4 regions of the Mesorhizobium sp. M1342 genome follow, and region 1 is predicted to be linked to each of the others. Evidence: predicted binding sites of a transcription regulator. Region 1 holds the regulator's gene; each other region holds the start of a gene.
The links. Region 1 encodes LexA, which represses DNA repair genes until DNA is damaged. Its sites were predicted from a motif close to TGTTCNNNNTGTGTTCNG; they were not measured.
Positions count from the first base shown of each region.

Region 1 (7,326 bases):
CGTCCTTCTGCGCCTTGGTCGGCAATTCACCGTAGAGCAGGAGATAGCAGACCTCGAGGAAATCGCCATGTTCGGCCAACTGGTCGATCGGATAGCCGCGGTGCAGGAGGATGCCGGCGTCGCCGTCGATGAAGGTGATTTCGGACTCGCAGCTTGCCGTCGAGGTGAAGCCGGGATCGTAAGTGAAGGCGCCGGTGGTTGAGTAGAGCGAGGCGATATCGATGACATCAGGCCCGACCGAACCACTTCGCACCTTGAATTCATGGGTCTTGCCGGCGAATGCAAGCGTTGCCGTGGCCTCCTGGGTCTTGCCGCCCAAATCCATTTTTTTCGCAGCTTCGGTCATTGCAAACTCCTTCTTGTTTCCTCATGCCGGCAAAGGCAAAATTCTGCAGAGCGACACGTCGAAAATCACCGCAATGCGCGTATTCGCCACCGCATCTCAGGAGGTGCGTGCCAGATTGGGCCAAGGCCTAATGTTGCACTGCGAAACCCGCCTTTCAATGCCAATCTTCTTGGGCCAGTTTGCTCCTAATCGATTTGATCTGAGATGCGCGCCAGGCTTTCCTCGCGGCCGAGCACGGCGAGCACATCGAACACGCCCGGCGAGGTGCTTTTGCCGGTCAACGCAGCGCGCAAAGGCTGGGCCACCGCGCCGAGCTTGTGACTGCCGGCCGCTGCCACCTCGCGGATCGCCGCCTCCGCCGAGGCGGCTGTCCAGTCACCCGCATCACCCGCAAGCCCGTTCAAAGCTTCGTGAGCACTGCGCAGGATCTTGCGGGCATCGTCGGTAAGCAGAAGGGCCGCCTTGTCGTCGATCGGCAGGGGGCGCGTGGCGAACAGGAAGGCCGCGCCATCGACGAGCTCGACCAGTGTCTTGGCGCGCTCCTTCAGGCCCGGAAGCGCTGCCAGCAACTGCGCCTTGGTGCTGTCGTTCAGGCGCGCGGCGATCGCCGGGCCACCTTCGAGATAGGGCAGGGTGGCGATGAAGATGTCGAACAGTTCGGCATCGCTCATGCGGCGCATATGCGCGCCGTTGATCGCCTCCAGCTTGGCGAAGTCGAAGCGCGCCGCGCCCTTGTTGACATCGCCGATGTCGAACCACGAGATCATATCCTTGATCGACATGATCTCGTCGTCGCCATGGCTCCAGCCAAGGCGCGCCAGGTAGTTGAGCAGCGCCTCCGGCAGGTAGCCCATGGCGCGATAGGCCTCGACGCCAAGCGCGCCGTGCCGCTTCGACAGCTTGGCGCCATCGGCGCCGTGGATCAGGGGGATATGCGACATGGACGGCACGTCCCAGCCCATGGCGTTGTAGATCACGGTCTGGCGAGCGGCATTGGTCAGATGATCGTCGCCGCGAATGATATGGGTGACGCCCATATCATGATCATCGACGACGACGGCATGCATGTAAGTGGGATTGCCGTCAGAACGCAGGATGATGAAGTCATCGAGATCTTTGTTGGGAAAGCGCACCTCGCCCTGGACACGGTCATGGACGATGGTCTCGCCTTCGGTCGGCGCCTTGATGCGGATGGCGCCCTTGACGCCTGCGGGCGCCTCAGAGGGGTCGCGGTCGCGCCAGCGGCCGTCATAGCGGGGCGGCAGCCCCTTGGCTCTGGCAGCCTCGCGCATGGCCTCCAGTTCGGCTGGCGTGGCATAGCAATAATAGGCCATGCCCATGCGCACGAGCTCCTCGGCCACCTCGCGGTGGCGCGGCGCACGCTCGAACTGTGACACCGGCTCGCCGTCCCAGCTCAGGCCAAGCCAGGAAAGCCCGTCGAGGATGGCAGCCGTCGCGGCTTCATTGGAGCGTTCACGGTCGGTGTCTTCGATGCGCAGCAGCATCGTGCCGCCAGTGTGCTTTGCATACAGCCAGTTGAACAGCGCCGTGCGCGCGCCGCCTATGTGCAGATAGCCGGTGGGCGAGGGGGCAAAACGGGTGACGACCTTGTCGGACATGGAACTCTCGGAAACCATCTGAAGCGGGTGCGGTTGCGCGGACTTTCGCGCGCCCGGCGTTCATGTAGCATAGGGTGTCGAGGGCGCAAGGGGCAGACCCGATGGCTGGACGAGGCTGGGGCTCGGATCAGGGCGAGGACGCTGCCATCGGCGTCAGCGAACGGTCCCTCTTTGCGCCTCTGCCATTGCCGTCGCCCCTCCTGCCGGATCCCGGCCAAGCGCCGTTACAAGCGGATGTCGCCGCCTCTGTTCCTGTTGCCGAAACCGGCAGGATCGTTCGCGTGCGCCGGCAAATCAGCCTGACATCACTGCCTCGCCTGCGCCACAGCGTGAACACGGCGGCGAGCCTGGAACTCGACCGGGGCGTGGCCTTCCTGCTGGTGCCGGTCTGCCTGGCGATCGGAGCGATCGGCTATTTTTCGCTGACGGCTGAACCCGACTTTGCGAGACCTGTCGCGGTTGTCATTCTGACGGGGATCTGTGCGCTGGTCTCGCGCTCATGGCCAAAGACCCATCTGTGTTTCATGGCGGCACTTTTGTGCGCCCTAGGACTGCTTGCTGCCAAGGTCGAGACGTGGCGTGCGGGCACACAAATGTTGGGCTCGGAAATTTCGACGCAAGTCACCGGCCGCGTCGTCTCGCTCGACCGGATGGAAACCGGCCGTATCCGGCTGACCATCGACGTGACATCGACCGCAAGACCGAAACTGCGCTATGCGCCGGAACGGGTGCGGCTTTCGGCACGCAAGATCCCGGCTGACGTGACCGCTGGCTCCCTCATCACCGGATATGCCAAGCTCTTGCCGCCGACCGGGCCGGTGCGGCCGGACAGCTATGACTTCTCCTTCGACAGCTACTTTGCCGGCATCGGTGGCAGCGGGTTCTTTCTCGGCAATCCAAAGCTTGTCGTCAACGATGACGGCGACATGCCGCTGCCGGCCCGAATTTCCTCTAGCGTGGAAAATGCCCGTGAAGGCATCGCCGACCATATCAGGGCGAGCGTCGGCGGCGCCGAAGGCGAGATCGCCGCGGCGCTGATCGTCGGCGTGCGCGCCGGCATTCCCGATGACATCAATGAGGCGATGCGACGTACCGGCATCTACCACATCATCTCCATTTCGGGACTGCACATGGCTCTGGTCGCAGGCACCATCATGGGTTTGCTGCGCGGCGCCTTCGCCTTGTTTCCCGACTTTTCCGCGCGTCGCCCGGTCAAGAAGTATGCCGCCGCCGCCGCACTGTTCTCGATCGCGGCCTATCTCATCATCTCGGGAGTCGTCGTTGCCGCCGAGCGCAGCTTCATCATGCTGGCGGTGATGCTGATTGCCGTGCTGTTCGATCGAGCAGCACTCACCATGCGCAATCTGGCGATCTCGGCGATCGCCGTCATCGTGGTGTCGCCGCATGAGGTGGTCGGCCCGAGTTTTCAGATGTCGTTCGCCGCGACCGCGGCTCTGGTCGGCGCCTATGCCGGCTGGGCCGATCACCGCGCGGGAAAAGCTAGACCGCCGCCGCCAAAGCGATCCATGCCAGGTTTCCTGACGCGAAAATTCCTGCTGGCGGCAACCGGCCTTGCCATGACCTCGATCATCGCGGGAAGCGCGACGACGCTGTTTGCCATCTGGCATTTTCAGCGTGTCTCGCCGCTCAGCCTGTTTGCCAATCTCGCGGTAATGCCGATCGTCACCGTCGTCATGTTCCTGGCCGTCGCCAGCGCGCTGTTGATGCCTTTCGGATTGGATTGGCCGGCTCTCTACCTGATGGGTAAGGGCCTGACGATGATGATCGCCATATCAGGCTGGATCTCCGAGCGTTCGCCTGTCGATGGGGTCGGGCTGATTTCGCAGCAGTCGGTCCTGTTGGTGGCAATTGCCCTGGTCATCGCGACAATGGCGACAACTTGGCTGCGGCTCGCTGCTCTGCCATTCGCGCTGGCAGGCTTGCTGACCGTCTCGGATACGCGCACGCCGGATGTGCTAATCTCGGAAGACGCCCGGCTGGTGGCGTTGCCGATCGGTGGCGGCGAGCTTGCCGTCAGCCGGGAACGGCCGAACGAATTCACCGTCGACAACTGGAAACGCGCCCTGACATCAGAAACCATCGTCGTGCCAGAGGTGTTCGACAACAGCGATGGGCAATTCGATGTCGCGGATGCCGTTGATCTGCCGCCGGGATCGCCGTTCTATTGCTCCTCAGGCGTTTGCGTGGCCAGGCACATGTCCGGTGCGATCATTGCCTATGTCGAGGACCGCAAGGACGCCTGGAAAGCCTGCGGCTTCGCCGAGCTGATCGTCATCAATGACGCCACCGCGTATGACGCCTGTCACAATCCGCTGGTTCTCGTCATCACCAAGCGGCAACTGGCTCGCAAAGGCAGTGCCGCGGTCTTCTTCGATCGCCAATCGGCGACCACGCCGGCGACGATCAGCTTCGCGGTGGACAGCCCATATCGGCCCTGGCACACGCAACGCAAATACTCTCGTGAGGCAAGGGGGCTGGCACCCTTCAAGAAACCGGAGAAGCCAGCGGCCAACCCACAGCCGCCTCAGTAGCGGCGGATCAGGCCGACGAGCTTGCCTTGCACCTTGACCCTGTCCGGGCCGAAAATACGGGTTTCATAGGCCGGATTGGCGGCTTCGAGAGCAATCGAAGCGCCCTTGCGGCGGAACCGCTTCAGCGTCGCTTCCTCTTCATCGACCAGCGCCACGATGATCTCGCCGGGGCTCGCCGTGTCGGCATTGCGGATGATGACGGTGTCGCCGTCGAAGATACCGGCCTCGATCATCGAGTCTCCCTTGACCTCCAGCGCATAGTGGGCGCCGCCCATGATCATGTCCGGCGGCACCGAGATCGAATGCGTCTGATGCTGGATGGCATCGATCGGCACACCGGCGGCGATACGGCCCATGACCGGGATCGACACGGCGGAGACCGCATCGTCATCATTGCCGGGCGAGGGCATCCGCGAAGGCGCCGGCTTGATCTGCCGGCCAAGGGCGCCACCCTGACCGAGACTGCCCTGGATGACGCTTGGCGAAAACTTCTTTGCCGCGTTGAGACCGGGCGCGATCGAGTCCGGCAATCGCAGCACTTCCAGCGCGCGTGCCCGGTTGGGCAACCGGCGAATAAAGCCGCGCTCCTCAAGTGCGGTGATCAGCCGATGAATCCCGGATTTGGAGGCAAGGTCAAGCGCCTCCTTCATCTCGTCGAAGGATGGCGGAATGCCGCTCTCCTTCAGGCGTTCATGGATGAACATCAGCAGTTCATGTTGCTTGCGCGTCAGCATGGCGGCCCCCAGGTTACCTGAAACCAGAATCGAAAAACAAACCCAGAACAAACCCTATCTGTTCCAGTTGTGTTCTGCAACCGTTTAAAGTTTAATGAATTTGTTAAGGCTGCTGAAATTATTTGGCGCTTGCCAGCGGGTCGCGATCAACAGGCGCTAGGCACGGCGATGCGCCTGCTCACATTGAAATTATTATGGTTAATGACCTGTGGCTCATCCTCGACCCAAGGCTTGGCATTATCAGTCTATCGACCTCCACAAAGGACGATATCAATCTTCGGGACGTTCGTTTGCCGTGAACGAAACGGAGCCAAAACGCCAACGTCTGTTGGCATTTGTGGCTGGAAATTCAGCCCTCCGTCATCTGCCAGGCAGTGAGGGCGGCGGCGGTGGATCGCGGGGATCGTTGCGTCAGGTAACGGCTTCCTTGACCGCGAAACGGCGGTCCTTCCATGCGCCCGTGCGCAGAATATCCTCCAGCACCTCAACCGCCAGCCACACATCCTTGTAGCCGACATAGAGCGGCGTGAAGCCGAAACGGATGGTCGATGGCGCACGAAAATCACCGATGACGCCGCGCTCGATCAGCGCCCGCATGATTTGATAGCCGTGATCGTGAAGGAACGACACCTGGCTGCCGCGCCTGGTCGCGTCGCGGGTGGTCTCCAGCGTGAGACCGTAGGCGCCGCACCTGGCTTCGACGAGCTGGATGAACAGTTCTGTCAACGCGACACTCTTCTTTCGCAATGCCGCCATGTCGACGTCATTCCAGATGGCAAGCGCGCCTTTGAGCGCCCGCATCGACAGGATCGGCTGAGTGCCGCACAAAAAGCGGCGGATGCCGGTGCCGGCAACATAACCCCGTTCGAAGGCAAAGGGCCGCGCATGGCCCCACCAGCCGCTGAGCGGCTGGCTGATATCGCCGTGGTGGCGCTGCGCGGCATAGATGAAGGCCGGTGCGCCCGGACCGCCGTTGAGGTACTTGTAGGTGCAGCCGATGGCGAAATCGGCATTTGCGTGATCGAGCTCGACGGGCAGGGCGCCGGCGGTGTGGCAAAGATCCCAGACGATCAGCGCTCCGGCCGCATGAGCTTTGCGCGTCAGCGCCGCCATGTCGCGCAGTTCACCCGATTTGTAATTGACGTGATTGACCAGCACCACCGCGACGTTTTCGTCGATCAGCTCTTCGATGGTCGGCGCGTCGACACCCGCGAGGCGCAGCAGGACGCCATCCCGGGTCGAGGCCACGCCTTCGGCGATGTACAGGTCGGTGGGAAAACTGTCACCTTCGGCGACGATGGCCGACCGGCCGGGCCGCATCTCCATCGCCGCGTGCAGCACCTTGTAGATGTTGGTCGATGTCGTGTCGCAGACAACGGTCTGGCCGGCCGCGGCTCCTATCAGGCGTCCGAGCTGGTCGCCGAGTTCGATTGGCATCTCGAACCATCCGGCCGTGTTCCAAGCTCGGATGAGATCCTGGGCCCATTCTTGGGTCGCCGCCTGCTGCAGCTCGCTGAAAACGGCATGAGACGCTGCCCCCAGTGAATTGCCGTCGAGATAGATCATCCCCTCCGGCAGAATGAAACGGTCGCGCATGGCCCGCAGCGGATCCGTGGCATCCATCGCTTCGACTGCGGCGAGATCAGGAATTCCACTCATGGTCGGTCAGTCCCCGGTTGTTCGCGAAGGGTTTTCCGCCACAGCGCGTCCCCTCGGTGTGCCTGTTTTCATTTCGACGTCAGAGCCGGGTGCGGACCGTCCACAGCTCCGGGAACAGCACGACCTCGAGCATTTTCTTCAGATACGAAGCACCCGACGTGCCGCCGGTGCCGCGTTTCAGGCCGATGATGCGCTCCACCGTGGTGACGTGGTTGAAGCGCCAGCGGCGGAAGTAGTCCTCGAAGTCGACCAGCTTCTCGGCCAGTTCGTAGAACATCCAGTAGCGCTGCGGATCGCGGTAGATGGTCTGCCAGGCGACCAGCACCTCTTCATTCTCGGTTCGCGTCTCACGCCAGTCCGTGCGCCTGGCATCGGCACCGATGTCGAATCCGTTGCGCGCCAAAAGCAGCAGTGCC
Region 1 covers NZ_JAMYLI010000019.1:117,722-125,047, reverse strand. The annotation lists gene gltA (citrate synthase) at 1-346, opposite strand, end outside; gene gltX (glutamate--tRNA ligase) at 532-1,965, opposite strand; gene NKH06_RS20645 (ComEC/Rec2 family competence protein) at 2,067-4,517, shown strand; gene lexA (transcriptional repressor LexA) at 4,511-5,251, opposite strand; gene kynU (kynureninase) at 5,663-6,910, opposite strand; gene kynA (tryptophan 2,3-dioxygenase) at 6,990-7,326, opposite strand, start outside.

Region 2 (7,326 bases), on a different contig from region 1:
CCTATTCTCAGGAATATGCCAACGTCCATCGCGGCCTGCACTTCCTCTCCAATGCGGCGACCGACGCATATGAAAAGGCGCGGGAAACGGTGCGCCGTTTCCTCAATGCGCCGAGCACCGACAACATCGTCTTCACCTCGAACACGACGTCGGCCATCAATACCGTCGCCTATGGCTATGGCATGCCCAACATCGGCGAGGGCGACGAGATCGTGCTGTCGATCATGGAGCACCACTCTAACATCGTTCCCTGGCATTTCATCCGCGAGCGGCAGGGCGCGAAACTCGTTTGGGTGCCGGTCGACGATCTCGGCGTCTTCCACATCGAGGAATTCGAGAAGCGGTTGACCGATCGCACCAAGCTGATCGCCATCACGCAGATGTCGAATGCGCTGGGCACGGTGACGCCGATCAAGGAGATCGTGCGCATTGCGCATTCGCGTGGAATTCCCGTGCTGGTCGACGGCAGCCAGAGCGCCGTGCATATGCCGATCGATGTGCAGGATCTCGACTGCGACTTCTTCGTCTTCACCGGCCACAAGGTCTACGGCCCCTCGGGCATCGGCGTGCTCTACGGCAAGAAGGACATTCTCGCTGGCATGCGGCCCTTCATGGGCGGCGGCGAGATGATCGAGGAGGTGACGGAAGACATCGTCACCTACAACGAGCCGCCCCACCGTTTCGAAGCCGGCACGCCGCCGATCGTCCAGGCGATCGGGCTGGGTGCTGCGCTCGACTATATGGAAAAAATCGGCCGCGAGCGCATCGCCGCGCATGAGGAAGATCTCAAGAATTACGCGCATGAGCGGCTGCGCGCCATCAATTCGCTGCGCATCTTCGGCGATGCGCCTGGCAAGGGCGCCATCATCTCGTTTGAACTGCAAGGCATTCATGCGCATGACGTGTCGATGGTGATCGACAGGCAGGGCGTTGCTGTCCGCGCCGGCACCCATTGCGCCCAGCCGCTGTTGAAACGGTTCGGCGTAACCTCCACATGCAGGGCATCGTTCGGCATGTATAATACCAGGGCCGAAGTCGACGCTTTGGCCGAGGCGCTCGAAAAAGCGCGCAAATTCTTCGGATGATGATTTTTTTGGGTGACGACCATGGATGATGCAAGCATCGCTGCCGAGACCATTCCGGAAACCGCGCCCAATGCGCTGGTTTCGGGATCGGCCATTCCAGCCGACGAGCTGGCGCGGCTGACCGACGACATCGTCTCGGCGCTGAAGACCGTCTACGATCCGGAAATCCCAGCCGATATCTACGAGCTCGGCCTGATCTACAAGATCGACATCGAGGACAATCGCTCGGTCAAGATCGACATGACGCTGACCGCTCCGGGCTGCCCGGTCGCCGGCGAAATGCCCGGCTGGGTGGAGAATGCCGTCGGCGCCGTCGAAGGCGTGTCCGGCGTCGAGGTCAACATGACTTTCGACCCGCCATGGTCGGCCGACCGCATGTCGGAAGAGGCGCAGGTGGCGGTGGGTTGGTACTAGCCCGACAGAGGCTGGTGCACTTGCGCCAGGGATAAAACTTCACCATTTTAGGTGAGGAATCATTCGGCAGGCCTTGAACCTGCATGGAATGGAAGGAAAAAGAATGGGACGCTTCGCCGTCATCACGATGACCGAAAAGGCCGCCGACCGGGTGCGCGAGATCGTCGCCACCCGCGACAACGCGCACGGCATCCGCCTCGGCATCAAGAAGGGCGGCTGCGCCGGCATGGAATATACGGTCGATCTGGTGACCGAGCCCAACACCAAGGACGACCATATCGAGCGCGATGGCGCGCATGTCTATGTGGCGCCCGAGGCAGCGCTATTCCTGTTCGGCACCGAGATGGATTTCGAGCAGACGACGCTTCGCACCGGCTTCACATTCCGCAATCCGAATCAGAGTTCGGCCTGCGGCTGCGGTGAGTCCGTCGAGTTGAAGCCGGCGGACCTCAAGGCGCTGGCAGAAGCACGCGCCTCGGCCTGATCTTCCAGCCCCGTAAGCGGCAGGGGTGATCGCATATGACTGGCTTGCGCTCTACGAATACCCCCACCCTTAATCCCTCCCCACAAGGGGGAGGGAGACTCGGTAGGCGCTGATTCCGCAAATCCCCGAGGTTTCGACGCCAAAAGGATGGCGCGCGGCAGCGTTCCCTCCCCCTTGTGGGGAGGGTTAGGGTGGGGGTCCTCTTCGTAAAAACCCATATGCAATCGCCCCGCCGTAAACGAGGTGAAGGACGCTAATCCACCCACATGCCCGTCCGCTTGTGCCAGTCGACGATCGATTCCTCGGGATAGACGTCGAAGACCTTGTCATGCTTGCCAACCTCCGGCTCCACCCAGTTCGCCTTGTATTTCAGCATCAGGTGCACCTTGCTTGGCGGAATGGGTAAATCGCTGTCGACCGCCGAGGCGAAGGGATGCACCAGTTCCGGCCATGTCGGGTCGTAGAGCCAAAGGGCCGCCCCGCATTTCTTGCAGAAATTGCGCTCGCCGCTCGAGATTTCGCAATGCGGATGCTCGTCATCCTCGATCTCCGCCCGAAAGACGCCGAGGCTGCGCTTGCCCCTGATGTTCAGTGTTTCGTTGTCCGCACCGAGATTGATGGCAAACCCGCCGCCGCCCTGCTGCTTGCGGCAGATCGAGCAGTAGCACAGCATGAATGGCGCCGGCGTGTGGCTCTCCACCTCGAAACGCACGGCATTGCAGCGGCAGGACCCTTTGAGCAGGACGGGCATGGCGGGAAACTCCGATCGACCTCACACAACCTGTCAGCATGATTTTGGTTGCGGCGATGACAAGGCCAAACGCCGGTGACATGATCGCGGCATGGACAATGAACGCATCGCCGAACTGTTCGAGGGCCTCGGCCCTGTCAGCATCCGCAAACTGTTCGGCGGCAAGGGCATCTATTTCGACGGTGTCATCGTCGCCATCGTGCTGCGCGGTGAGTTGATGCTGAAGGCCGACGAGCAAAGCGCGCCCGAGTTCGAGGCCGCCGGCTGCACGCAATGGACCTATACCGGCTCGCGCCACGGCAAGCTGGTCGCCATGCCCTACTGGGGCGTTCCCGACAGCGCTTTCGATGATCCCGACGAGATGGCGGCCTGGGTACGGCGGGCGTATGCGGCTGGACGGCGGGCGGGGAAGTGATGCCAGCCTTGGGACGGTCGAGGGACACCACCCCCCTCTGGCCTGCCGGCCATCTCCCCCGCAAGGGGGGAGATTGGCGGTTTCACCGTCTGCCTGCTTTTTTCAACGTTGAAGATTGGCAGAGGCGTTGACGACATTCGATCTCCCCCCTTGCGGGGGAGATGTCCGGCAGGACAGAGGGGGGTGCTGTCCCGCCGACGTTGGCCTACAACGCCTTCGCAATCCGTGCCGCCAGCCGCGCGTTGTTTTCCACCAGCGCGATGTTGGTCTTGAGGCTCCGGCCGCCGGTCAGTTCGAGGATTTTCGACAGCAAGAACGGTGTCACCGCCTTGCCGGTCACGTTGAGCGCTTCTGCGGCCTTCTGCGCGGCGTCGATATAGCCCGCCATCTCCTCAGCCGGGATTTCATGGTTTTCCGGCACCGGATTGGCAATCAGCATGCCGCCGGCGAGCCCCAGCGCTGCCCTCGTCTGGTAGAAATGCGCGATCTCTTCCGGCTCGTGCAAGGTCAGCGGCGCGCGGAATGGCGAATGTCGCGACCAGAAGGCTGGCATCGTCTCGCAGCCATGGCCGATCACCGGCACGCCGCGTGTTTCCAGCACCTCCAGCGTCTTTTCGATGTCGAGGATCGCCTTGGCGCCGGCCGAGACGACGATGACCGGGGTGCGCGCCAGCTCGTCGAGATCGGCGGAAATGTCAAAACTCTTTTCGGCGCCCTTGTGCACGCCGCCGATGCCGCCGGTGGCGAACACTTTTATGCCGACCATATGCGCCGCGATCATCGTGGCGGCGACCGTGGTGCCACCGGTGCGCCCTTGCGCCACGGCAAAACCGAGATCGGCGCGCGACAGTTTCATGGCGTCGCCCGTCATCGCCAGCGATTCGCGCTCGCCGTCCGAAAGCCCGATCTTTATGCGGCCGCCAACCACGGCGATGGTCGCCGGCACGGCGCCGCCGTCGGTGATGATCTTTTCGACATCGGCCGCCATGGCGCCATTGTCGGGGTAGGGCATGCCATGGGTGATGATGGTGCTTTCCAGCGCCACCACCGGCCGCCCGGCAGCCAGGGCCTGCGCCACCGGCGCGTGGATGTCGATGAAGGGGCGGGCGGTCTCAGGGGTCATCAGGGTCTCCAATCCGGAATGCAGCGCGTCCGTCGGGACATCAGGCAACATCGTGGCACTATGAATTTGCCGGTCTCATGCCACTTCCCTGGCATCCGGCACAAGAGCCAATGCCTCAGTGAAATCAGCCGCGGTGAACTCCGGAACGGCGTTGGCGCTTTCGATGGCAAGCGTCGCCCCGGCAATGCCTTCGCGCAGTGCTGACCGCAGGGGCAGTCCGCGCAGCAAAGCAGCGACCGTTGCGCCCGCCAGGGCATCGCCGGCCCCGGTGACGTCAGCGACCTTTCTTGGCGGCGGCGGCAGGATCGAGAAGGCGCCGGCTTCATCGAAGCCCAGCATGGGCTCGCTGCCCGCCGTCACCACGCCGCTGACGAGGCCGCTGCATCGCAACCCGTCGACGACCTCGCGCTCCGTGGCAGTCGCGGCGACGCCGGCCAGCACCATGGCCTCGCGCCGGTTCATGAAGACGAGCGAGAGCTCCTTCAGCACCGGTATCAGCCGCGTTACCTTGGCAGGCGAAATTGCAATGGCGAAAACCGGCTTGCCCGTGGCGAGCGCGACCAGCCGTTCCAGCGCCGAAGAGGGCAGGTTGGCGTCGCACAGGATCGCATCGGCGGCAGCGATCACCTCCCGCACCTTGGAGCGCCTGATCTGCTTGGGAAACGCCAAATCATAGAGCGCCATGTCGGCAAAGCCGACGATCAGCTCGCCTTCGCTGTCGATCAGCGCCGTGTAGCTCGGTGTCGTGCGGTCGAGGAAGACCGCCGACAGGTCGGTAATGCCTGCCTCGGCAATGGCTCGCGAAACGGTGTCGGCAGCGGCATCGCCGCCGCGAACCGATATGAGCGACGCGGAGACGCCGCGCCGCACCGCACTGCGCAAAGCGTTGAAGACCCCGCCGCCGACATCCTCGCGCATCGTGCCGGGATTGGAGGCAGCCGGCACGTAAGCGCCGGACACCTGGCCGCGCCGGTCGATATGGGCGCCGCCTACGGCCAGTATTTTCGCGGATTTCAGCATGCCGGCGATATGACCTTTGTTATTCCAGCCGCACAAGCGCTAGGCTGTGCAACGGAGCTTCGCATGCAAGGCGGCGATTCGGCAGATCGAAACAACCGAGCCGTCTGGCCCAACGTGTGGTGCATCCCTGATCGAATCCTTGGACAAAAAAAGAACAAATCCGGATATTGTTTGTTTTTCAGATATTTGACCCCTCTTGCCAAATGAGAACAAAAAAGGTACAAATAGGCAGGGATTACGGATTGTCCGGCCTTCATTGACGACCAAGGGGTGATGTATCATGGCTCAGAATTCTTTGCGGCTGGTAGAGGACAAGGCAGTGGACAAATCAAAGGCTCTGGATGCGGCGCTGTCGCAGATCGAGCGGGCTTTCGGCAAGGGCTCGATCATGCGGCTCGGCGCCAACGATCAGGTCGTCGAGATCGAAACGGTGCCGACCGGCTCGCTTGGCCTAGACATCGCGCTTGGTGTTGGTGGCTTGCCGCGCGGCCGCATCATCGAGATCTACGGGCCGGAAAGCTCGGGCAAGACGACGTTGGCGCTGCACACCGTTGCGGAAGCCCAGAAGAAGGGCGGCATCTGCGCCTTCGTCGATGCCGAGCATGCGCTCGATCCGGTCTATGCCCGCAAGCTTGGCGTTGATCTCGAAAACCTCCTGATCTCGCAGCCCGACACCGGTGAGCAGGCGCTGGAAATCTGCGACACGCTGGTGCGCTCCGGCGCCATCGACGTGCTGGTGGTCGATTCGGTCGCGGCGCTGACGCCACGCGCCGAAATTGAAGGTGAGATGGGCGATTCGCTGCCCGGCCTGCAGGCCCGCTTGATGAGCCAGGCGCTGCGCAAGCTGACCGCGTCGATCTCGCGCTCCAACACCATGGTCATCTTCATCAACCAGATCCGCATGAAGATCGGCGTCATGTTTGGTTCGCCCGAGACCACGACGGGCGGCAACGCGCTGAAATTCTACGCTTCGGTGCGTCTTGACATCCGCCGCATCGGCTCGATCAAGGACCGCGACGAGGTTGTCGGCAACCAGACCCGCGTCAAGGTGGTCAAGAACAAGCTGGCGCCGCCCTTCAAGGTGGTCGAATTCGACATCATGTTTGGTGAGGGCGTGTCCAAAACCGGCGAACTGGTCGATCTCGGGGTCAAGGCCGGTATTGTCGAGAAGTCTGGCGCCTGGTTTTCTTATAATTCGCAGCGTCTCGGCCAGGGCCGCGAAAATGCCAAGCTGTTCCTGCGTGACAATCCCGACACGGCACGCGAGATCGAGTTGTCGATCAGGCAGAATGCCGGGCTGATCGCCGAGAAATTCCTCGAGAATGGCGGCCCTGAGCGCGGCGAAGACGACGGTTTCGAGGAAGAATCCGGCGCCATGTAACAGCTTCGTGCGCGATGCCGGCCGGAGTTCGGCCATAATCGCGTTCTATTATCTCAGGCTTATGTAATTGAGTTCCGCGTTATTGCGTTTCGAAACCGCCGGCCCAGTGCCGGCGGTTTTGCGTTTGGCGGCGAAAACAGGCCCGGTTCGAATGGCCGCAAAGGCCGTGGATTGGACCAATTCCGTGTTTCTGGACAGGGTGAGGCGCGGCGGCTAAAAGGCCAAGTCCTAATCTTCTAAAAACGCAGAGCCCATTTCCGCCGGTTTGCCGGCGGCTCTTCCGAAAAGGCAGCATTCATGAGTGGCGTGAACGAGATCCGGTCGACATTTCTCGACTACTTCCGCAAGGAGGGTCACGAGATCGTCGCGTCGAGCCCGCTGGTGCCGCGCAACGATCCGACACTGATGTTCACCAACGCCGGCATGGTGCAGTTCAAGAATGTCTTCACCGGTTTGGAGAAGCGGCCCTATTCGCGCGCTTCGACCGCCCAGAAGAGCGTGCGCGCCGGCGGCAAGCACAACGACCTCGACAATGTCGGCTACACCGCGCGCCATCTGACCTTCTTCGAGATGCTCGGCAATTTTTCCTTTGGCGACTACTTCAAGGAGCGCGCCATCGAGCTTGCCTGGAACCTGATCACCAGGGAGTTCGG
Region 2 covers NZ_JAMYLI010000004.1:32,323-39,648, forward strand. The annotation lists gene NKH06_RS04980 (cysteine desulfurase) at 1-1,085, shown strand, start outside; gene NKH06_RS04985 (SUF system Fe-S cluster assembly protein) at 1,107-1,499, shown strand; gene sufA (Fe-S cluster assembly scaffold SufA) at 1,603-1,983, shown strand; gene NKH06_RS04995 (GFA family protein) at 2,237-2,734, opposite strand; gene NKH06_RS05000 (TfoX/Sxy family protein) at 2,826-3,149, shown strand; gene NKH06_RS05005 (pseudouridine-5'-phosphate glycosidase) at 3,355-4,272, opposite strand; gene NKH06_RS05010 (carbohydrate kinase family protein) at 4,348-5,292, opposite strand; gene recA (recombinase RecA) at 5,573-6,673, shown strand; gene alaS (alanine--tRNA ligase) at 6,971-7,326, shown strand, end outside.
Region 2: the regulator LexA is predicted to act here: its motif matches at 5,498-5,515, upstream of recA (recombinase RecA).

Region 3 (7,326 bases), on a different contig from region 1:
CACATTCATATGGCCAGGCATGGCTTCGGCAAGGGCGAGTTCCGCTATTTCCGCTATCCCTTGCCCGACCTCCTGGGTGGCCTGCGCAGCGCGCTCTATCCCAGGCTGGCCGAGGTCGCCAATCGGTGGAACGAGCGCATGGGGCAGGCCATGCGTTATCCCGCGACGCATGCCGCGTTTCTCGATCAGTGCCATGCCGCCGGCCAGACACGGCCGACGCCGCTGCTGCTGCAATATGTGCCTGGCGACTTCAACTGCCTGCACCAGGATCTCTATGGCGACCTCGCCTTTCCGCTGCAGGTGGCGATCCTGCTCTCCGAACCGGGCCAGGATTTCAGCGGCGGCGAGTTCGCGCTGACCGAGCAGCGCCCGCGCATGCAGAGCCGGGTCGAAGTGGTGCCGCTGCGCCAGGGCGACGCCGTTGTCTTCGCCGTCCACAACCGGCCGGTGCAGGGCACCAAAGGCAACTACCGGGTCAACCTGCGCCATGGCGTCAGCCGGCTGCGCTCAGGCATGCGCCACACGGTCGGGATCATTTTTCACGATGCGAAGTGAGCAGGGAGAAGATGGAGGTCCCCCTCACCGCGCCGGCGCATAGCGGCTGACCACCATGCCACAGGCATAGGCCTTCGAGCCGAGCAGCCGCAGGTTCCTAAAACCGCCCTGATCAAAAATCCGGCGGCCCGCTCCCAGCACCGCCGGGTTGATGAAAAGCTGGAACTCGTCGACCAGCCCGGCCGCAATCAGCGCCGACGCGAAACCGGCGCCGCCGAACACCGCCACGTCGCCGCCCTCGCCCGCTTTCAGCGCATTGACTTCGCGCGGCAGGTCGCCGCTGGCCACACTGGTGCGCTCCCAAGCCGGCTCCGAGGCCGATTGCTTGAGCTTGTTGCTGAGCACCACCTTGCGGGAGTCGACGATGCGCTGCGCAAAGGCGTAGAACGGATCGCGCGGAAACTTCTTCGCCGCATTGCCCCAATGGGTGAGATAGCCCTCCTGTGCCATCTTGCGGCTGAGCAGGATGGTATCGACGCCTGCGAAGACGGCGTTGAAGTCCTGCTTCAGCGCACCGTCCCAGGCGCTCTCGTCACCCCACTCCCAGAGCTGCCAGGAATGGTCCTCATTGGCGCCGACAAAGCCGTCGACCGACATCTGCATCTGCAGGACCAGCTTTTTCACCGTCATTCTCCTCATGGCCATCGCAATACAGTTTACATTTGGAACCGTTGACGCAAGGCCAAAACGATGTCAATAGTAAAGTGATTTAAAAATGGAACCATAGATGTCGACGCGCGAAAAATCCGGCTGCCCGATCAACTTGTCGCTCGAACTGATCGGCGACCGCTGGACGCTGCTCATCATCCGCGACATGGCCTTCGCCGGCAAAAGGCACTTTCGCGAATTCCTGCAATCCGACGAAGGCATCTCCTCGCGCACGCTGGCCGAGCGACTGCAAACGCTCCAGAAGGAAGGCATCCTCACCAGAAGCGACGACCCGACGCATGGCTTGAGAACGGTCTACCGGCTGACCGAGGCAGGCATCGACCTCTTGCCGGTGCTGGCGACGCTCGGCGCCTGGGGCAGCAAGCACCGCAAGGCCGACGATAAGCTGGCCAGGATTGCCGACGAACTGGCGGCAGGCGGCGAAGCGGCGCTGGAAAGGATGAAAGCGGCGCTGCGAGCGGAGCATATTGTCTAGGCGGTTGCGTTCAGGCCGAACCGGCATGGCTGTTGCGCCCTTCGCTTGACAACGATCCACCTTTGTTCTTTATTTGTTCCAACCTATCAGCAACTGCGGATGTGCGGTCGATGGAAACGACAGCCACCATCCTGCATGCCGATCTCGACGCTTTCTACGCCTCGGTCGAGCAGTTGCTCGATCCGTCGCTGCGCGGCAAGCCGATCGCGGTGGGCGGCGGCGTCGTGCTCGCCGCTTCCTATGAGGCGCGCGCCTTCGGCGTGCGTGGCGGCATGCCAGGACGCAAGGCGCGCGAACTCTGCCCGCATTTGATCTTCGTCGGCGGCAAGTTCAGCCATTACCAGCGGCTGGGCGACGCGGCGATCAAGGTGCTCGACGATTTTACGCCATTGGTCGAGCGCATCTCCATCGACGAGGCCTTTGCCGATGTTGCCGGCTGCACGCATCTGTTCGGCTCCCCACAGGAGATCGCCACGACGATCCGCAGCCGGGTACGCGCCGAACTCGGCCTGCCGATCTCGATCGGCGTGGCGCGCACCAAGCATCTGGCCAAGATCGCCTCGCAGGTCGCCAAGCCCGACGGGCTGGTGGTGGTCGACCCCGGTAGCGAACTCGCCTTCCTGCACGATCTGCCGGTGGGGCTGATGTGGGGCGTCGGCCCGGCGACCAAAGCGCGGCTGGCGGAAATCGGCATCGAGACCATCGGCCAGCTGGCGAGGACACATCGCGGCGCGCTGACGCGGCTGCTCGGTCCGGCCGCCGGCGAAAAGCTGGCCGCATTGTTCTGGAACCGTGACCCGCGCAAACTGGAGACGAAGCGCCGCGCGCATTCCGCCGGCGCACAATCGGCACTCGGAGAGAGGCCTGCCGTAGCACGGGTCATCGTGCCCACTCTGCTGCATCTGGCCGACCGCGTCGCGAGCCGCCTGCGCGCCAAGGCACGGCCCGGCCGCACGGTGACCGTGCGTGTGCGCTTTGCCGATCTCAGCGCAGTCACACGATCGATCACGCTTGACCAGCCGATCTCGGCGACAACCATCCTGGCCGAGATCGCCGGCGACCTGGTGCGCGGCGTGCTCGCCGACCACCCGCATGACAAAACGATCTCGCTGCTGGCGATCTCGGTCTCGCACCTCGAGGAAAGCTTCGAGCTGCAACTCGAACTGCCGCTCGGCCTCGCCGACGAGAAACGCCGGCCCGGCACCAGGAAAGGCCTGGCACGCTTCGACGCCGACCGCGCCATCGACAAGATCCGCGAACGCTTCGGCAAACAGGCGGTCGGCTACGGCACGGTGGCACTGGAAGCGGCGCGCTCGGTGCCGGATGAATTCAGGGAACTGGCGGAGAAGGAGCTGTGAAGCCAAGGCAAAGGCTATGGGCCGGTACGCGAGTAACGATGGACCCGAACGCCAGTGGAGCTTGCCCCGTGTCGTCGGCTTGCCCCGTGCCAGGGCTCGCAGGCTATGCCGTCATGGTCGGCATCGTGAGTCGGCCAATAGCCAGGTTCGCCCCTGCGGGCGGCCGTGCAGTGGGAACGCGGCAAGGTGCCTCAGCACCGAGAGAGGCGTATCAAACCGAATGCCGACGAAGCCATAGACGATATAGCCCGACAACAGAATGAACGGCGCGAACAAAGCCACCCATCTCAGCCTGCCAAGGCGGCGGTGATAGCGTGAAGGCCATCGCAAGAATGGCAGGAGCATCCCCGCCAACTCCCCCGTTGAAGTGCCCGAACCAGACTAGCGTCACCCAGGTAGGGTGGCAACAACGCCTATCTCCGAACGGTTCTCGCGTTCAGAGCGCGGCTATTTGAGTCGGATATCGACACTTTCAGTTCTACGCTTCGCCATCCCAATACCGCCTAACCCCGGCCATATCGAAAATGCCGTCGCGCCGGCGCAAGGCGTCGACCGCCATCTTGTTGGAATCGGGATAGACGCAGACCTCGTTGGGGTTTTTCTCGCCGATCATCAGATAGCGGCACGGTCCCGTACCGCTGTTGAGGAAGGAATGTCCAACCGCCAGGCCGGCCGGAAAGCAGACATAGTCGCCGGCTTTCATCTCATAGCGCTCCTCGCCAAGCAGCAGCGTCACTTGCCCTTCCAGGATCAGCGCATGCTCTTCTTCCAGCATATGGTAGTGCCTGGGCGCCAGGCGCATGCCGGGGGCCGGTGCCTCGATCAGCACGCCGACATGGTAGTCGGGCCGTCCCAAGGCGGCATAGGTGAGGTGTTTGGACTGACCACCGAACCGCGCCCCCTCGCCTTCCTGTTTCCACTCGACAGCGTCGCTGGCGACCGGCGGGATCGGAATGGCTGCTGCCTTGGTGACACCGGCCGTCACATCCGACGGCAACGGATCGCCGGCGGCGAGGCCGGTGCTCTCACCGTCCCAGTAAGTTCGGGTCGCCGCGAGGTCGAAGATCGCGCGGCTGCCCAGCGCGCGCACGAGCACCTTGTTGGAGGCGGTGTAGACGACCACGTCGTTCGGGTTGCGCTCGCCGACGATGACGTAGCGGCATGGCGCGTCGCTGGTGTTGATCAGGCAATGTCCCGCCGCCGCACCCGCCGGAAAGCAGATGTAGTCGCCGGCCTTCATGGCATAGGCGGCATCGCCGACATAAGCGGTGAGCGTCCCTTCGAGGATGAAGACATGCTCTTCCTCGAAAATGTGGTAATGCGCCGGCGAAGTTTGCATGCCCGCCGGCAGTTCCTCGATCGCCACGCCTACATGGTAGGTTTCTCCAAGCGCGGCCAGCGACAAATGCCGGTAGCGCACGCCGAAGCGCGGCACATCGGACCATTCCGTCCACGGCACCTCATCCGATGCGAATGGCACGGGCGCTTTCTCGTCTGCCATTGGGGCCTCCTGTCGCCCTGCCCTCATCGCACAGTAAGGCTGCGACGGAACAAAGCTGCCAGCTTCCGGCATCATCGCCAAGCGGTGTTCGCCAGGCTCCTGACAAAGCCGGACAGAGGCTGCCCGCTTAGCCCCTGATCGCCTTGCCAGCCTGCTGCAGCAATTCGAACGCCGCGAAGCGCTTGGCGTGCCAGCCGGCCAGCGTTGCGTCGGGATGATAGGTCTCGCCGAGTTCCGACATGCCGGCCATCGCCGTCACCAAGTCCTTGTAGGTTCCGGCGGCGACCGCGCCCAGCATCGCCGAGCCGAGCAGCACCGGCTCCGGCGAGGTCGACGCCACCACCACCATGCCGGTCGTGTCGGCAAGCAGCTGGCGCACCAACGGGCTTTGCCCGGCGCCGCCGCTGACGACGATGGTGTCGACGGCAATGCCCTTATCATGCTCGGCCCGCACGATCTGGCGCGCGCCGTAGCCCAGCCCGCAGACGCCGGCGACATAGAGCCCGATCAGGCTGTCGAGGCTGGTGTCGAGATCGAGCCCGGCAATCAGCGCGCGCGCGTCCGGGTCGGCGAAGGGCGCGCGGTTGCCGAGAAATTCCGGCACGACATGGATATCGCCGACCAGTGCCGGCGTGGCCGCTGCCCCGTTGCGGCTTTGCGCCTGCAGCGACAGCCAGGCGCTGACGCTGAGGCCGTCGGCCTGCGCCCTCGCCGTCGCCTCGCCGCTCGCCGGGTGCATGCGCACCAGATGGTCGATGGCCGCACCCGCCGCCGATTGGCCGCCCTCGTTCAGCCACAGGCCCGGCACCATGGCCGAGAAATACGGACCCCAGACGCCGTCGACGAAAGCGGGCTGCGCGGTCGACGACATGGTGCAGGCCGAGGTGCCGAAGACATAGGCCATGCGCGACAGCACGCTGCCGAACGCGCCGCGCGCCCCGACCGTGCCGACACCGCCGGCATGCGCGTCGATCAGCCCCGCCGCCACGGCCGTGCCGGGGCGCAGGCCCAGATCCGATGCCGCCTGCGCGGTCAGTCCGCCGCCGAGCGCGGCACCCGCCGGCACGATCTGCGTGCCGATGCGCGCGAACCCCTCGTCGGCCAGGCTCCCTAGTCCGATGGTGCGGAAATAGGCCTCGTCCCAGCGGCTTTCATGCGCCAGATAGGTCCATTTGCAAGTCACCGTGCAGACCGAGCGGGCAAGGCTGCCGGTCGCGCGCCAGGTGAGGAAATCGGCGAGGTCCATGAACTGCCAGGCGGCGTTGAACGTGTCGGGCAGGTTTTCGGCCAGCCAAAGGAGTTTCGGCGTTTCCATTTCCGGCGAGATGACGCCGCCGACATAGTTCAGCACCGCCTCGCCGCTGCGGTTGATGCGGCGCGTCTGCTCGACCGCGCGGTGATCCATCCAGACGATGATGTTGCGTTCCGAATTGCCGGACTTGCTTACCGGCAGCGGCACGCCGCCCTCGCCCAGCACCACCAGCGAACAAGTGGCGTCGAACCCGATGCCGGCGATGGCCTCAGCTGCCACGCCCGATTGAGCGACCGCTTCCCGCGTGGCCGCGCACACCGCCCGCCAGATGTCGTTGCTCGACTGCTCGACAATGTCGCCGGCCTCGCGCCAGACCTCGATGTCCCGCTTGGCCGAGGCGAGCAAGGTGCCGGTGTGGTCGAACACCCCGGCCCGCGCGCTGCCGGTGCCGACATCGATGCCGAGATAATGGGGCATGAGGAACCTCCGGTTCAGGGAATAGGGGATAGGCAGTAGGCAGTAAGCGATTAGTTAGTAGGATAGGACGCGCGAAGCACTTTTGAGCGGGGCCTGTAAGACTGTGTCTACATCTTCCTATTGCCTATTGCCTATTGCCTATTCCCCATTGCCTACTGCCTCACAAATCATTGCTCTGCGGCAAAATCACCAAATCCCGGATCGTCACGTTGCGCGGGCGGGTCAGCATGAACATCACCGCTTCGGCCACTTCGCGCGGCTGCATCAGGCCGCCGGCGGCGAGTTCCTCTTCGAGCTTGGCCTTCGGCCAGTCGTCGACCAGCGCCGTCACCACCGGACCCGGCGCCACCGCACCGACGCGCAGGCCGTGCTTGGCGACCTGGCGGCGCACCGTGTGGACGAAGGCCTGCACCGCGTGCTTGGAAGCCGTGTAGATCGGCTCCCAGACCACCGGGACCAGACCGGCGATCGAACTGGTGACGATGATGTCGCCGGTCTTGCGTTCGATCATGTGCGGCAGCACCGCCTGGATCGAGCGGAAGCAGGCATTGATGTTGAGGTTGAGCATCCGGTCCCAGGCGTCGGGATCGCCGGTCGCTACCTCGCCGCCGACATAGGCGCCGGCATTGGCATGGAAGATGTCGAGCTGGCCGGCTTTCTCCAGAATCTGCGGCATCATGGTGGCGACGCTTGCCGGCTGCATCAGGTCGATCACCAACGGGATCGCCTTCGAACCGAGCTCGGCGCACAGTTTGTTCAGCGTCGCCTCGGCACGGTCGACCAGCACCACTGTGGCGCCGGCCGCCAGCATGTGCCTGGCGCATTCGAGGCCGATGCCTGATGCCGCGCCGGTGACGGCGGCAACTTTTCCGGACAGTTCTTCGCTCATGTCTTGCTTCCTGTTGATGGGTTCAGGCCCGGCCATGCGAGACACGCGAGCGGCGTGCCAGCGAGTCGACGATGACCGCGATGGCAAGCACGGCGCCGGTGATCATGTACCGAAGCGACGAGGACAGATCGAGCAGCGTCAGGCCGCTGG
Region 3 covers NZ_JAMYLI010000003.1:171,238-178,563, reverse strand. The annotation lists gene NKH06_RS04085 (2OG-Fe(II) oxygenase) at 1-555, shown strand, start outside; gene NKH06_RS04080 (dihydrofolate reductase family protein) at 580-1,179, opposite strand; gene NKH06_RS04075 (winged helix-turn-helix transcriptional regulator) at 1,283-1,699, shown strand; gene dinB (DNA polymerase IV) at 1,810-3,057, shown strand; gene NKH06_RS04065 (excalibur calcium-binding domain-containing protein) at 3,072-3,242, opposite strand; gene NKH06_RS04060 (cupin domain-containing protein) at 3,536-4,558, opposite strand; gene NKH06_RS04055 (FGGY-family carbohydrate kinase) at 4,686-6,287, opposite strand; gene NKH06_RS04050 (SDR family oxidoreductase) at 6,448-7,176, opposite strand; gene NKH06_RS04045 (sugar ABC transporter permease) at 7,199-7,326, opposite strand, start outside.
Region 3: the regulator LexA is predicted to act here: its motif matches at 1,763-1,780, upstream of dinB (DNA polymerase IV).

Region 4 (7,326 bases), on a different contig from region 1:
CCTGATCTTCGGCTTCGCCGTGACCGAAGCTCTGGGCATCTTCTCGCTTCTCATCGCGCTTCTGGCCCTGTTCGGCTGAGCACTCGGGAAGATTGGACAGGCCGGCCGCGCGAGCGGCGGGCCTGAATTTCGGGGATAGTCCATGTTCGTGACATCTGCCTTTGCGCAAGAGTCCGCGCCATCAGCCGATACCAGCCACGCTGCGACGGAAGGCGGCACGCATTCCAGCACCAGCGTGCCTGCTGAAGCGCATGGCACGTTTCCGCCATTCGATCCGGCGACGTTCCCGTCGCAGCTTCTGTGGCTGGCGATCACCTTCGGGCTGTTCTATCTCTTCCTGAAGCGGGTGGTGATGCCGCGCGTCGGCGGTATCATCGATGTCCGCAACGATCGCATCACGCAGGACCTTGACCAGGCGGCCAAGTTGAAGGGCGAGGCCGACGCTGCCGTTGCTGCCTACGAGCAGGAACTGGCGGAAGCCAAGACCAAGGCCAACGCGATCGGCCAGCAGGCCAATGACGCGGCCAAGGCCGAGGCCGACACCGCTCGCAAGAAGGTCGAGGCCGCGCTCGACGCCAAGCTTGGCGAAGCCGAGGCCCGCATTTCTTCCATCAAGGCTAATGCCATGAAGGAAGTCGGCAGCATCGCCGAGGACACCGCTTCGGCGATTGTCGAAGCCCTGGTCGGCGGCAAGGCCAGCAAGGCAGAGATCGCGGCCGCGGTCAAATCCGTGGCCCGGTGAGGAGCGCATCATGGAAGCCACATCTCTCGCGACGCTCTGGGCCACGGTTGCCCTGGTCATCTTTCTGGGCATTGCCGTCTACATCAAGGTGCCTCGCCTGATCGCCAAGGCGCTCGACGCCCGCGCCGCCAGGATCAGCAACGAGCTCGACGAAGCACGCCGGCTGCGCGAGGAGGCTCAGCAACTGCTTGGCCAGTATCAGCGCAAGCGCAAGGAAGCCGAGCAGGAGGCCGCCGACATCGTCGCCGCCGCCAAGCGCGAAGCCGACTTGCTTGCCGCCGAAGCGCACAAGAAGACCGAGGACTATGTTGTCAGGCGCACCGCGCTTGCCGAGCAGAAGATCGGCCAGGCCGAGCGTGACGCCATCAGCGAAGTCCGCGCCAGCGCCGTCGACATCGCCGTAGAGGCAGCGCGCGCGCTGCTTGCCGGCAAGATCGACGCCAAGGCCGGTGCCGATCTGTTCAAGGCATCGCTCGCGGACGTGAAGTCGAAGCTGAACTGAGCCCTCACAGCCCCCATACAATTAAAGCCGCCCGGGCAACCTGGCGGCTTTTTTGCTTGGAGAGTGCGTGAGACGCCGAAGCGGCCAATCTCCCCACAACAAGGGGGAGATTGGCTTGTCGCCGCCGCCGTTGTTCAATCCAGCCCAGCAAAGCTCTCTTCTTCAACCACTTCAGCGCCACCCAGCCTGAACGGCGAAAACGATACGCGATGCAGCCGCGCCACCGGGCCATGCGCTTCGATCGCGGTGCGATGGCGAAGCGTGGCGTAGCCCATATGGACTTCGAACCCGTAGCGGTCGTGGTGGTTGCCGCATCCGCACATCATGCGGTCCCGCATCACCTTGGCGACGATCGAGGCGGCAGCGATCGATTGCGAACGCTGGTCGCCCTTGATCAGCGCGCGCCCCGCGCAAGGCAGGCCCGGCGGCACGTCGCGTCCATCGGCAAGGGCAAGCTTCGGTCGGACCGACAGCCCTACCAGGGCGCGGCGCATGGCTTCCAAGCTTGCCTTGAGGATGTTGCTGCCGTCGATGCCCTCGGCGCTGATGGAGGCCATTGAGACCGCCTGCGCAGAGCCGAGAATTCGCAGGAACAAGGCTTCACGCTGCAAATGGCTGAGGCGTTTGGAATCGTCGAGGCCGTCGGGAATGTTGGCGGGATCGAGCACCACGGCCGCGGCGACCACCGGCCCGGCCAGGGGGCCACGGCCGGCCTCGTCCATCCCGGCGACCGGCCACAGGCCCTCCGCCATCGCCTTCGTCTCGAAGGAGAAGTCAGGCTTCTCGATGATCTCAAAGAGAGGCGGAGAATCAGAACGCGCGCGAGCCATGTTGCGGCGAGGTTCGCATCGGCTCTGATTCTCCGCAAGTCCCTCCGGGTCGGGTGGGGCGCCGGACCGGGAGGGCACCGTCTGCAGGCCGGGGCAGGCCGGACGGGATTCTGGTGCCGCGACGGATCAAACCATCGCGACGAATTGTCTCTCAAAGCAGCGTCAGCTGCACCTGGTCTTTTCCGGCGGCAACGAACTGGTCGGTTCGCAACGTGCGCCGTTCGGCATTGAGGCCGAGCCGCTTGGCTGTGATCTCGAAGCGCCGGCCGATCTGCCAGGCGTAGGGACCGGCGCCCTTCATGCGCTTGCCCCATTCCGAATCGTAGTCCTTGCCGTCGCGCATCGAGCGGACCAGCGACATCACATGGCGGTAGCGGTCGGGATAATGGCGCAGCAGCCAATCCTTGAAGATCGGGCTGACCTCCAGCGGCAGGCGCAGGATCACGTAGCCCGCTTCGCGCGCGCCGGCCGCACGTGCGGAATCGAGGATGCGTTCCATCTCCGGATCGGTCAGGCCCGGAATGATAGGAGCCACCATGACCGACGCCGGAATGCCGGCATCGGAAAGCTGCCGGATCGCTTCCAGCCGCTTGGTCGGTGTCGACGCGCGCGGCTCCATGGTGCGCGCCAGCATACGGTCGAGCGTCGTCACCGACAGCGCCACCTTGGCGAGCCCGCGTTCGGCCATGCGTGACAGGATATCGATATCGCGCGTCACCAGAGCGGACTTTGTCACGATGCCGACTGGATGGCCGCGCGCTTCCAGCACTTCGAGAATTTCGCGCATGATCCGGTATTGCTTCTCGATCGGCTGGTAGGGGTCGGTGTTGGTGCCGATGGCGATGGTGCGCGGCTGGTAGCTGTCTTTCGAAAGCTCCTTGTCAAGCAAGCGCGCCGCATCAGGCTTGGCGAACAACTTCGATTCGAAATCCAGACCCGGCGACAGGCCCATGAACGCGTGCGTCGGGCGGGCAAAGCAATAGACGCAGCCATGCTCGCAGCCGCGATAGGGGTTGATGGAACGGTCGAAGGAAATGTCGGGCGATTCGTTGCGGGTGATGATTGTGCGCGGCTTCTCGACCTGCACTTCGGTCTTGAAGGGCGGCAGTTCCTCCAGCGAATTCCAGCCATCGTCGAACACGTGCCGGCTGACCGGCTCGAACCGGCCGGACGGATTGATACCCGCTGACCTGCCGCGGTTGCGGTCCGGGCGGACACGCATGCCGCTCTGCTCGACCATCGCGTTGGCCATCTCGGCTCTTCCTGCTCCGAAAGCTGCAATGTCGGCGCGCACGATCTGTTCCATTTTCGCCCGCTCCCAGGGACTGTCCATGTTGTGTCGAATCGCTCTGCTCATGAAATTATTCCTATTTCGTTGATAAGAACAAAGCAAGAACTTTCTATGGTGCGATGCAAAACTGGCGCTGCCGGACGCTTTCCGCTATTCGGCTAAGGATGCTCAGTGTTCTCATCGAAACCCGCAACGACGAGGAGGGCCTCGCCCGCACGCTCGCCTCGCTGATTGGCGGCGCGGTCGAAGGCGTGGTGCGTGAAGTCATCGTCTGCGACACAGGCTCTACCGACCAGACGCATCATGTGGCCGAGCATGCCGGCTGTCAGTACGTGACGGGCGGTGTCGCTGCCGGCATCCGCCAGGCCAAGGGGGATTGGTTGCTGCTCCTGGAGCCGGGCGCGCGGCTGGTGGAGGGCTGGATCGATGAAGTTGTCGCCCATACGGCCAGGCAGACCATGGCGGCACGGTTTTCGCGCACGCGAGCCAGTCGCACGCCATTCCTGGCCCGGGTCTTTTCGGGAAACCGCGCCTTGGCCGACGGATTGCTGATCAGCAAGCGTCAGGCGGCGGCCGCGGCAAAGAGCGCCGGCAGTGCCGAGGCCATCGCCCGCGGCCTCGCGACGAAGCGGCTCGACGCCGAAATCTGGATGGCGCCGGCCAAGCAGGAGCGCCGCCCCTCGACGTGATTTTTTGCAGTTGCTCAGGTCATTGTGCATTGCACAAAATTTGACGCGGGGTTAGCTTCCGTTCAAGCGGGAATTGGGTTTGGGTCATGCCGAGAGGCGAGCACCGATGCGGCATCGGTGGTGCTCTCATAGCCGAGGACCCAATGAAGCTTTCAACCCCCGACACATCCGGCGCGGCCAGTCTCGAGGCCATTGCGCGCAACGGCAGCCTGCTGCGGCGCATCGCCGTGCGTATTCCAACCTATCTGACGGACCTGCGTGAGAACCCTGCCTGGCTGCCGATGTTCGTGTTGGCGCGCACCATGCCCGGACGCCGCATGCATTGGCTCGGCGCAAAGCGCGCCCGCCCGGTCGCCAATGCCGGGGATACGATGTTTGCCGGTGTCGAACGGGGAGCGGTCGTCGATGCGTTGCGCTCCGACGGGCTGTTCTCAGGCCTGGTCCTGCCGCCTGATATCCATGAAGAGATCGCCGACTTCGCCGGGCGCACGCCTTGCTTCGGCAATTTCGACCGCCGTCTCGAATTCATGCCGGGGGAACATGCCGAGGCCGAGAAACGCCTTGGCCGCTCGCTGCTTAGCGGGCATTTTTTCGAGCGCATCCTCGACTGCCCGGCGGCGCTTGCCATCCAGCGCGATCCGCTGCTTCTGGATATTGCCGCGCACTATCTCGGCGGCCAGGCGAAACTGATCACGACGCGGGTCTGGTGGAGTTTTCCCACAGGTGCCGCTTCGGATGCCGACAAGAACCTCGCCTCGCTCGGCAAGTATCATTTTGACCTCGACGACTGGCGCATGCTGAAATTCTTCTTCTACCTCAAGCCGGTCGACGCCGACACCGGTCCGCATGTCTATGTCAGGGGCAGCCACAAGCGCCGCAGCCTCAAGCATCAGCTTACCCTTCTGGTCGGCCATCCCGCGCAACAGGTTCTGGATGTCTATGGCGAGCAGAGCCCGGTGACGCTGACCGGCGAGGCCGGTCTCGGCTTCGTCGAGGACCCCTTTGGCTTTCATATGGGCACCGTGCCGGCACGCACGCCGCGACTGATGATGGAAGTCGGCTTCGGCGTATCGCCGCCGTCGCGCCGACGGTTTCATGGCGAGCCGGTCATCCGCTGAGAGCTGCCTATCCGAAGCTCATCTCGACAGGCGTCCAGTGAGCGCGGCGCCTGGCTTGGCGCTGTGCCCGGCTTTCGGCATCGAAGTCGACACGAGCCGGCTCCTGATTGAACCGCTCTCGGTCGTCCAGGGCGTTGATGATGACGATCGCCCTTGCGTCATCCTCTCCGGCGATTGCGGCGACATGGACGCCGCAATCCCGGCAGATCAAATAGTCGGCCGTCCTCAGCCCGAACTGATATTTTCGCAATCGCGCCTCATCCTTGACCGAGATGGTCAGTCTGCCGTCCGGATCGGCAATGGCGCGCGAACCATGTCTGACACAGAACGAGCATTGGCAGGCGCGAACTTCGATTTGCGATGGGTCGAGTTCGGTTGAAAATGCAAGGCGTATGTTGCCGCAATGGCATCCGCCGGTATGCGTGGTCATGGTTCTGCCTTGTCGTGATGGCGATGATCGCCTTCAGGCAAGGTACTTTTCCGAGGTTCGGTTTGGAATGGTGTTTCGAAGGCACCGGTGCTGTTCTGCCTGCAAAAGCGGCGTGGAACCGACGCTTTGCCTGGCTTTTACGAAGCCGATTTGCCGCGCCGTAAATGCTCGTCCAGGCGCGGCATGATCTCGACGAAGTTGCACGGCATGTGCCGGTAGTCGAGCTGCGCTTTCAGGATGCCGTCCCACGCGTCCTTGCAGGCGCCTGGCGAACCCGGCAGCACGAAGACGAAGGTGGCGTTGACGACGCCGCCGGTCGCCCGACTCTGGATCGTCGAGGTGCCGATCTTGTCGTAGGAAATCCGGTGGAACACTTCCGAAAAGCCATCCATGCGCTTTTCGAAGATCGGCTCCAGCGCGTCCGGCGTCACGTCACGGCCTGTGAAGCCGGTGCCGCCGGTGGTGATGACGACATCGATATTCTTGTCCTGTGACCACGCCAGAACCGTGTCGCGGATTTTCTCGCGGTCGTCGGTGACGATATTGCGGGCCGCCAGCAGATGGCCGGCCTCGGTGATGCGGTCGGCCAGCGTCTGGCCGGATTTGTCGTCGGCGAGGCTGCGCGTATCCGAAACGGTCAGCACCGCGATGCGCACGGGAATGAAGGAGCGGCTCTCGTCAATTCTGGCCATCTGCGCCCTCCGATGCGATGCTGCGCGTCGCGGCAACGAACCAGTCGGGCTGGCGGCCGCGGATTTCGGCGGCGGCGCGCTTGGCGACATTGCCGGTTTCGAACAGGCCGAAACATGTCGCGCCGGATCCCGACATCCGCGAGAACCCCGATCCGGCCTTGTTCAGCCAGGAAAGCGCCCTGCCGATTGCGGGTTGCACCTCCAGCGCCGCGGGCTCGAGATCGTTGCGGGTGATCTCCAGCCAGTTGCGCAGGCTGTGAAAATCGATGCTGCGCGGCAGCGGCGGCAAGGCCTCATTGTCGCGCCGGGAAAGCGCTGCAAAGACATCCGCCGTCGACACCGGGGTGCCTGGATTGACCAACACCAGGCCAAGCGCCGAAAAATCCGGCACCATCGACAGTTCATCGCCGATGCCACGCGCCACCAGCGGCTTTGCCGCCAGGCACATCGGCACATCGGCGCCAAGCGAAAGGCCGATCCGCGCCAGCTCGCTGCCATCGATGTCCAGCGCCCATGTCTCCACCAGTCCGCGCAGCACGGTCGCCGCGTCGCTCGAACCGCCGCCGACGCCGGAGGCAACCGGCAGGTTCTTTTCCAGCCGAATAGCGACCGGCGGTGTTCTCTCGTGCCCGGCTGTCTGCCGCAGGGCATCGCGCGCCTTGAGCACCAGATTGCTGGCGTCGAGAGGAACGGCCGGGGCGTAACGGCCGGATACGGTAAACTCATCGCCGTCGGCGGGCGCGATTTCGACCCTGTCGCCAAACCGTGTGAACACCGCCAGGCTCTCGATCAGATGATAGCCGTCAGGGCGCCTGCCGGTGACATGCAGCGCAAGATTGATTTTGGCGTGTGCGTGCCAGCTACGCGACCCGATGTCGGTGTCCACAATCGTCTGCGGGATGATGCTCAGTCCTTGGCCAGCCGGTATTCGCCGGTCTTCGGATCCCTGACCAAAGTGCCGATCGCGCCGTTGGCCGTTTGCTTTTCTGTGCGCCGCACCTTGGCGGTCACGCGCTCGGCTTCCCTAATGAA
Region 4 covers NZ_JAMYLI010000026.1:63,866-71,191, reverse strand. The annotation lists gene NKH06_RS24600 (F0F1 ATP synthase subunit C) at 1-79, shown strand, start outside; gene NKH06_RS24595 (F0F1 ATP synthase subunit B) at 143-742, shown strand; gene NKH06_RS24590 (F0F1 ATP synthase subunit B) at 753-1,244, shown strand; gene rnhB (ribonuclease HII) at 1,379-2,074, opposite strand; gene NKH06_RS24580 (PA0069 family radical SAM protein) at 2,226-3,380, opposite strand; gene NKH06_RS24575 (glycosyltransferase) at 3,530-4,054, shown strand; gene NKH06_RS24570 (hypothetical protein) at 4,198-5,172, shown strand; gene NKH06_RS24565 (GFA family protein) at 5,180-5,602, opposite strand; gene moaB (molybdenum cofactor biosynthesis protein B) at 5,740-6,294, opposite strand; gene NKH06_RS24555 (4-(cytidine 5'-diphospho)-2-C-methyl-D-erythritol kinase) at 6,281-7,180, opposite strand; gene NKH06_RS24550 (hypothetical protein) at 7,201-7,326, opposite strand, start outside.
Region 4: the regulator LexA is predicted to act here: its motif matches at 3,455-3,472, upstream of NKH06_RS24580 (PA0069 family radical SAM protein).